Regions from separate parts of the Solibacillus ferritrahens genome, predicted to be linked through region 1. Evidence: riboswitches for the same ligand, from Rfam matches in the RefSeq annotation. Region 1 holds a riboswitch; the other holds the start of a gene.
The links. Region 1 has a riboswitch for lysine ahead of SNE38_RS12225 (amino acid permease). Riboswitches for the same ligand answer to the same signal wherever they lie in the genome.
Positions count from the first base shown of each region.

Region 2: another riboswitch for lysine. It lies ahead of SNE38_RS15860 (aspartate kinase); the one in region 1 lies ahead of SNE38_RS12225 (amino acid permease).

Region 1 is NZ_JAXCLE010000011.1:92,385-97,182, reverse strand. It holds gene SNE38_RS12235 (restriction endonuclease) at 1-522, opposite strand, end outside; gene SNE38_RS12230 (CynX/NimT family MFS transporter) at 584-1,783, opposite strand; lysine riboswitch at 1,930-2,110, shown strand; gene SNE38_RS12225 (amino acid permease) at 2,205-3,662, shown strand; gene SNE38_RS12220 (RNA 2'-phosphotransferase) at 3,967-4,698, shown strand.
Region 2 is NZ_JAXCLE010000019.1:26,368-31,165, reverse strand. It holds gene SNE38_RS15870 (succinate dehydrogenase cytochrome b558 subunit) at 1-574, opposite strand, end outside; gene SNE38_RS15865 (YslB family protein) at 847-1,263, shown strand; gene SNE38_RS15860 (aspartate kinase) at 1,389-2,621, opposite strand; lysine riboswitch at 2,715-2,893, opposite strand; gene uvrC (excinuclease ABC subunit UvrC) at 2,930-4,717, opposite strand.

The DNA.
Region 1 (4,798 bases):
ATCACGATCGATTAAATAAACGTCATTAATGTCTGCAAGTTTTTCGGCCTGCCGGGTAAAATGACTGTTTGTTACAACCCATGCTTCTGTTGCCTCATACATTTTCACCGCACCGATAATCTCCTGTACAGCCTTTACACCGACCGTGCTGGAATACCGTTTTGCCTGCACGGCAATGATGTCTTTCCCATCCTTCAAAATGAGGTCCGCACCATAATCGCCACTCGTTGCAGTATAGCTCACTTTAAAACCGCGGCGTTTAAACAATTCTCCTAAAAACTTTTCGAAATCTTCACCGCTCATTTGGTCGACTTCTCGAATACCGGATTTCCGTAACTTTCTTATTATTCGTGTTTTCAGCCAAATTATAAAACCGATATAGAGTACGAAATAAGTGATAATTCCAATACCCATACCTTCTAAAGTTTTCGTTGCATTAAAACCAACTGCAGCAGCTAAGGTAATGAAAAATAACGGAATAATCGGCAGCCTTTTTTTATTTCGTCTTCTTTTTTTACGCAATAGTTCAGTACTCCTTTTATTTACTCACCTTATTATAGCATAAAAGGGTACATACGTTTGGCTAGATTGTTTGATTCTTTGCGCTTATAAATGAAGCAAAAAATAACAAAACTGAAATCAAAATAAATAACAGAAGAGGCATGGACCAACTATTCGTCAAATCATGTACATAACCGAATAGAACAGGCCCGACAGCTGCGACTAAATAGCCAATTGATTGCGCAAAGCCGGAGAGCTCCGCTGCATCGTAAGCAGTTTCTGTACGTAGTGAAAACAGCATCAATACTAAACCAAATGAAGCTCCGCCTGCAAAACCTAAAAAGATCATCCATAAAATCGCAAGGCTTGTCCATTCCATCAACACACCAGTAAAGCCAATTAAGTAGCAAATCGTAAAGAAAATGACGATTGGACGCTGTGAAATGAGCTTCCCTGCAATAATTGGAATAACAAACGTCATCGGAATTTGTGCAAATTGCATAACAGAAACCATCCAACCGGCCGCGGTAGCATCCAAACCTTGGCTAACAAAAATTTCTGGCAGCCATGCAGAAGAGCAGTAAAATAAAAAAGATTGAAAGCCCATTGCTCCTGCAACTGCCCAAGCGAGCGGTGATTTCCACATCTGCGTTTTCATTGTCTGTGATGTCGACATATGCAAGTCCACTTTTGGTGTTCGCAAAATCGGTATCCATATAACTAATGTCAGAACACCTAAAACAATCGAAAAGCCTAAAGCCATTTGCCAGCCTGCATTTGTGGCAATCGGAAAACTAAAGCCAGCTGCAAGTCCGGAAGAAATATTCATCGATACGGAATACACCCCTGTTAACAAGCCGATATGCAGCGGGAATTTCCATTTGAAATAACTCGGAATAAGAACATTTCCAAAAGCGATGGCAATCCCTATAAGAATTGTTCCTCCAATCAGAAGTGTTGTTTCACCTACTGAACGTAGTAATATTCCGATACAAAGTAAAATTACTGAATAAAATAAAGTCCATTCCATACCCCATTTACGTGCTATGCGTGGTGCAAAAGGAGAAACAATAGCAAACGCGACTAACGGAATAGTTGTTAAAAATCCTGCAAGAACGTTTGAGATGCCGAGGCCATCCCGAATAAAAGAAATGATTGGACCTACTACAGTAATTGGTGTACGTAAAGTAGTAGCGAATAGGAATACAGCAACCATAAAAAAGAGAAGTGGTTTATTCGATAGTATTTTTTTGCTGTTTTGGTTTATTTTTTGTTCATTCATGAATGAGGCTCCTTTTCCTGCAACAACGCCGTTGAATAGTGAGAATAATCTTAAAAAACTGAAAAATAGCAACGCGTTGCCATCAAAAAAATATTATGTTAGACTAATAATCATTATTTCAATTAAATATATTACCTCATGTAAATGTATGGGGTAGAGGTCGCAATCATTAAAATTAGTATAGCGGAGATTGAGAAGAATCTGTGAAGCTTTATGAAAGGAATGATTGCCGAAGTGTTATTTTTCTTCTTAAATATAACGCTGGGGCTGTCTCCGATAAGGAACAGAACTGTCACATGTGTAAGCATGTGTTGAGCTATCTTTCAAGTTTGATGAGGTGTAATTATAACCATCACAAAAACTTGTGGTGGTTTTTCTTTTTACACTTCACCGAACAAAACAAAAAGGGAGTTTTATAATCATGAGTGAAATTAAAATAGATCAGCTCGGCAATAAAAACGAGCTGAAAAGAGGATTAAAAAGCCGCCATGTTACGATGATTTCGTTAGGTGGAACGATTGGTACAGGACTATTTTTAGCATCAGGTGGTGCCATTGCACAGGCAGGTCCTGGTGGGGCATTGCTCGCATATGCATTAATCGGGGTTATGGTATATTTCCTAATGACGTCATTAGGTGAAATGGCTGCTTATATGCCGACATCAGGTTCGTTTAGTACGTATGCAACGAAATTTGTAGACCCGGCATTAGGATTTGCGCTTGGTTGGAACTATTGGTACAACTGGGCAATTACGATTGCGGCGGAAATTGCTGCCGTTTCATTAATTATGAAATATTGGTTCCCGGACAGCTCGTCGATTGTATGGACGCTTTTATTTATAGCGGTCGTATTAACGTTTAACTTGTTATCTGTAAAAGCTTTTGGTGAAGCAGAATATTGGTTCGCGATGATTAAAGTTGCAACGGTTATTGTATTTATCATTGTCAGCTTTTTAATGATTTTCGGAATTTTAGGTGGGAATGACCCGGTGGGCTTCACGAACTTTTTTGCAGGAGATGCACCATTTAACGGGGGCTTCCTGGCACTATTCGGTATTTTCTTGGCAGCTGGTTTCTCATTCCAAGGTACGGAAATGCTTGGTGTAACAGCAGGTGAAACAGACGACCCAGGAAAAAACATTCCAAAGGCGGTAAAATCAGTGTTTTGGCGTATTTTACTGTTTTACATTTTCGCTATTGGCGCAATTGGATTACTTATTCCATATACAGATTCACGCCTTTTATCAGAAGATATTGCGACAAGTCCATTTACATTAGTATTTGAAAACTTAGGTGTCGCATTTGCAGCATCTGTTATGAATGCGATTATTTTAACAGCAATGCTTTCTGCAGGGAACTCAGGTCTTTATGCAGCAAGTCGTATGCTTTATCAATTAGCAGTAGATGGCAAAGCACCAAAACTGTTTATGAAAGTAACGACGCGCGGCATTCCGATGTATGCCTTACTTGCTACATTAGCAGTAGGTTCACTAGCATTTTTAGCTTCATTCTTTGGCGATGGTGTCGTATATATTTGGTTATTGAACGCTTCAGGTATGTCCGGCTTTATTGCATGGCTCGGTATTGCGATTAGTCATTATCGCTTCCGTCGCGCATATGTCGCACAAGGAAAGTCATTAAGTGATTTACCATATGTATCAAAATTCTTCCCATTCGGCCCGCTGTTTGCCTTTGCATTATGTATGATTGTTGTACTTGGTCAAAACTATATGGCCTTTATGGGCGGGACAATTGACTGGTATGGCGTTGTTGTTTCATACATCGGCTTACCGTTATTTGCTTCATTATGGATTTTCTATAAGGTAAAACATAAAACAAAAATCGTTCCTTTAATGGACTGTGATTTATCAAATAAATAAGATTAAAACGTAATGTTAGCATCAGCTTTCATTGCGTTTTTTTTGTGGAGTGAATGGAGCTTGTGCTGTTTAATTTAATTAGTTTTGAAAGTGGACATTAAGGAGAACGAAGTGACGAATATGTAAGGGAGAGTGTCTATTAAGTGAAACAGAGTGTCTAAAATGTTCATGTAGGTGGCGAATATATGTATTTAAGTGTCTATTATCGCAAATGTAGCGGTGAAAATAATTTTGCTCTCGATTATGAAATGCCCTTTAGCCTAACTTTTATACTTTAAAAGGAAGGAATGGTATTATAGAAGAAATGAAAAATCTCTATAGTTATAAGGAAGTGTTAGGAATGCCTATTTCAACAGGTTTATATAAGAAAATGCATCAATGGTTAATGGGCGAAGATGGAAAAATTGTAGCGTTTCGTCCGTTTTTAACAAATGGAAATCCCTACAAATCACGAATTTTCCTAATCAGCACAAACGCAGTACCCTTTTTTAAAGTAGAAGATAGAAGTGAACAGATTTTTGCAGAGTCATTAGTAAATAGAGAGCTTTTAAAAGAGCTTTATTTGAGTGAAATAAAGGGAGCCCCTCGTGAATTTAAAGGTTCTTTACAATTTGAGGCATGGCTAAAAAAGCATTATAACGAATCGCTTATTTATACTTCTTTAAATACGTATCAAATAGAATTGACAGATCATGCAAAAAATGCAAAAAAAGAAGATGCCGCTAATTTTGAACGCGGGCAAACAATTTTCAAAGAAGTAATGGAAGAGTTTCAGCCGGAAATCATTATTTTACAAGGGTCAGCTACCTTCAATCAATTTAAAACTCTATATGCAGAGAATATTGTTATTTTCAATGAAGATGAGATGAAAGTGCAAGTTCTGGAGGAAATGGGTGCAATTGCTGAGGTGAGTTATGGTAATGGAAAGAAGACCCTCGTTTTTGTAACACGTAGTATGAGCTATTTTGGCTCTGAGGGGAAAAATTTCGAACGATTCAAAGAAAATTTAGCCAAGAATTTATTGGTAAAAGCCTAAAGCCGAACATTCACTTCGGTATTATCACTTTTTTGTTCAAATTTCCGAAAAATAAGAATAGTTTTACTTTTGTGAGATTATTGCAATATAAGATTTACAT
Region 2 (4,798 bases), on a different contig from region 1:
ATATTACGAAGAATAATAACGTAACATAAGTTGCGATCTGTTGAGATTTTTTAGACTGTGTAATACCCCAGCTTACTAAGAATGACCATAGGCCGTTAGCTAAGTGGAATGCTGCTGAAACGATACCGACAATATAGAATGCCAACATTAATGGATTGTCAACGATTTCCACCATCATATCGAAGTTAACTTCAGCACCAAACGCTTTTTGAATACGCGTTTGGAAAATGTGCCACGCAATGAAAATTACTAGGAAGATTCCTGTAAAACGTTGTAAAGCAAACATCCAGTTACGGAATGTGCTGAAACGACCCGTATTGTGTGTAGATGTAAATGCAATAAACACACCATAGAATCCGTGGAACATTAATGGAATATAGATAATAATCCATTCCATTGCTAACAATAACGAATGTGGAACTAATTCCATCATACCTGTTGCGTTATTGTAAACCTCTTCACCACCAACTGCAGTGAAGTTCAAAGTTAAGTGGAACACCAAGAACAACCCGACAGGAACTACACCTAATAACGAGTGTAAGCGGCGCCATAAAAATTCACGATCTTTCGACAAAACTGTTACCCCCCTTAGTACTTGAAATACACAATGTGCAACGCCTCAAAATTGTAAACGTTGTGTTATTGACTGCGCATTTCATCATGGTACAATATTATGACATGTCCATTGTACTCTCAACAGATACTAGCGTCAAGGTAACGAGGGATATTTTATAATCATTTTAAAGACGGATTTATGCTATTTAAAGTCCAGTTTTTTCTACTTATAACTATTTTCTTCCTGAAAGAATGAAAATTATAAGAAAATTTATGAAAGAGGTTTTTAATATGGAGGGGTACAAAATGAAAACGATTCCAAGTTTTGGATATGAAATCCTTCGCGATCATCTTCTACCATCGATTTTAGGTAAGCATGAGGAAGATGTTTTATATTGGGCAGGGAAAGAACTCGCACGTAAATTTCCGCTATTTGCCATGGATGAGCTTCCTTCATTTTTTGGGGAGGCCGGTTGGGGTCAGTTAATTTTAGATAAAGAAATAAAGGATGAACTTCATTACATACTTATGACAACCGAGGAAATGTCGATTAATATTGAGCAGCGCTGTTTTCGTTTAGAGGCTGGCTTTTTGGCCGAGCAAAAACAAAAGCAACTCGGTTACTTAACCGAATGCTATGTAGAAAAAATCGAAAAGAAGAATTACGTCAAATTCATTTTAAAGTGGGATTTAAAAGAGAAGATTTGAGCATAACTAAAAACTGTTGCTTTTTTTTAGAAAGCAACAGTTTTTAGTTCCTTTAATATCATAAATATAGCATTATCACTATTAATTAGCACCAAGAAAGCTCTAAATTTATCTTCTACCTTATTTTATGAAGCCGGAACTTCCTTCATTGCTATATTAAATTCCTCATGCAAAGCGTTTGCAGCATACACCATATCTTCTTGTGGAACAACGACTGACACTTTTATTTCAGATGTACTAACCATTTTAACCGGAATATGCTCACGTCCTAGACGCGCAAACATGCGTGCCGCAACTCCTGGATTCGAAGCCATCGCTGATCCAATAATCGATACTTTAGCCAAACCGACTTCAAAATCTGCAAAACTAAATCCTAGTGACAGTTTACTCGATTCTAATACACGTAAAGCTTCTGCAAACTCTACTTTAGATATTGTAAAGGAAATAGTAGGCTTTATCCCATCAATTACTGCCTGCACAATAATATCAACATTGATATCATTTTCTGCTAAAACACTAAATACTTCGGCTAATGACGCTGTTTCATATGAATCATATCCAATTGTTAAACGAATAATATCAGATTCGTATGCCACCCCGCGCACAAGTAAATTCTTTTCCATGTCTACATCCCCTTTTATTAATGTACCTTCTACATCCTCTTTAGCTGAGCGTACAACGATTGGCATATTGTATTTTTTTGCAAGCTCAACCGCACGAGGATGCAAAATTTTAGTACCTAAATTTGAAAACTCCAACATTTCATCATATGAAATCTCAGAAAGTTTTGTAGCACTTTCAACACGCTGAGGATCTGCCGTATAAATACCCTCCACCGATGAATAAATATCGACACGCTCCGCATTTAAAGCAACCGCTAATGCAACAGCGGAAGTTTCAGATCCACCTTTCCCTAATGTCGAAATGTTATCGGTCTCTGTTATTCCTTGAAAACCTGATACAACAACGATTTCTCCTAATTCAAAATGCTTTTCAATACGTTTATTATCTACAAAATCAATCCGGGCATTACCATATTTTTCATTCGTTTGAATACCTGCCTGCCAACCGACAAGTGAAACTGCTTTCCCACCATGCTCTTGAATCGCTATTGCAAGAAGGGCACTAGTCAACTGCGCTCCTGTAGCGATTAATGCATCCATATCACGCTTCGACGGTTCATGCGTAATTTCCGCTGCAAATTGGCGTAAATTTTGACGAATGGGTGTCATCGAAGAAACGACAACGACTAAGTTTATGCCGCGACCTTGCTCTTTTATCACCTTTTTTGCAACCTGTACTATTTTTTCTGTTGTTGCCAACATAGGTCCACCAAACTTTACTACGACTGTTTGCAATCTCTTCCACTCCTTATTTTTGCGCATAAAAAAAAACGACTTTCCATATGTTCATGGAAAGTCGCCGTCAATACAAATAAAAGTTTATATGCTTTTCAGGATAGCTCTCCAGAACATAAAGTTCTGACAATCTTACATTTCTTAAATGTAAAACCAGCAAAACACGTGAACAATACGCATTTCACTTCGGCAGAATTCCCTTTCAATTGCTGTCGCTGGAATTGTTCTTCCTCGAGCAATTTACTCTTTAATACTGCACCTCTATCATTAGTAACTATTGAATTACCATTTATAGTAACATAACCTTATTATTTATTCAATGATGCTTCGTGAAAATGGCGATAAATCACTTCTGCTAATTTTGCAGGGACACCGGCTTCTTGCAATTGCAGCTCAGTTGCTTCACGAATTTTCTTCACCGATCCGAAATGCTTCATAAGTTGTTGTTTACGTTTAGGTCCTACCCCTGCAATGCCATCAAGTACGGATGTAATTGCATTCGTCTGATGTTGTTGACGCAAAAATGTAATGGCAAACCGGTGTACTTCATCTTGTATACGCTGCAATAAGTAAAATCCATCACTTGTCCGTTTTAAAGGTACAACTTCCGGTGGAGCACCAAACAACAGCTGTGATGTATTATGCTTATCATCTTTTGCAAGACCTGCTATTGGGATCATTAATCCTAACTCATCTTCAATTACTTCTCTTGCGACCTCCATTTGTCCCTTTCCCCCATCAATTAGGATTAAGTCCGGTAGTGGTAAATTCTCCCGCAATACTCGTGTATAACGACGACGAATGACCTCTTGCATCGCGCCATAATCATCATGTTTTGCGGCTTCCCGCGTTTTATATTTCCGGTATTCTTTTTTTGCAGGCTTCCCGTCAACAAAAACAACCATTGCAGAAACAGGATCCGCACCGTGCATATGACTATTATCAAAAGCTTCTATACGGAGTGGCAATGGAATTTGCATAGCTTCGGCAAGTGCTTCACAAGCTCCTACTGTTCGTTCTTCCTGCCGCTCAATTAACTGGAATTTCCCATGTATTGCAATATTGGCATTTTTCATCGCTAGATCGACCAGCTCTTTTTTTGTTCCGCGCTTTGGGGTTTGTACCTTTACATTTAAAAGCTTTTGCAAAATCGTTCCATCAATTGTCTTTGGTACGAAAATCTCTTTTGGTAGTAAATGATGTGGCTGCTCGTAAAAACGTCCGACAAATGTTAAAAATTCTTCTTCCGCCTCGTTATAAATAGGGAAAATGGAAACATCACGTTCAATTAATTTTCCTTGCCGTACAAAAAATACTTGTACACACATCCAGCCTTTTTCGACCGCATAGCCAAATACATCTCGATTGCTCAAATCATCCGATACTATTTTTTGCTTTTGCATAACCTGCTCGATATGTGCAATTAAATCCCGGAATTCCTTGGCCCGTTCAAATTCAAGCTTTTCGGCGGCATCCAGCATTTTTTGCTGAAGGTCATTTTGAATCTCTTCGACACCACCGTTTAGAAACTTTGAAATTTCACCAATCATTTCATCATATACTTGTTTTTCAATGTCTTTTACACAGGGGGCTAAACATTGCCCTAAATGATAATACAGGCATACTTGATTTGGCAGATGTGTACATTTACGAAGTGGATATAAACGATCGAGCAATTTCCGCGTTTCATTGGCAGCATACGCATTTGGATAAGGTCCAAAATATTTTGCCTTATCCTTTTTTACTTTCCTAGTTGTTATTATTCGAGGGTAACGTTCATTCGTTATTTTTATATAAGGATATGTTTTATCATCTGTTAACTTCACATTATATTTCGGATCATGTAATTTTATTAAATTCAGCTCTAGTATAAGTGCTTCAAGATCACTTGAAGTTACAATATATTCAAAGTCCTCTATTTCACTGACTAATCTCGCTGTTTTACCATCATGGCTGCCTGTAAAATACGAACGCACTCGGTTTTTTAATACTTTCGCCTTGCCGACATATATTATTGTGCCTTGACGGTCTTTCATAATATAGCAGCCGGACTCATTCGGTAATATTTCTAGCTTTGCTTTAATATTTGCATTCATATTCTCACCCATTTGGATATGTCATTCACTTTATTTTAACTTATAGTCCTATAAGAAAAAAGCCGTACACCTTATTAGGCA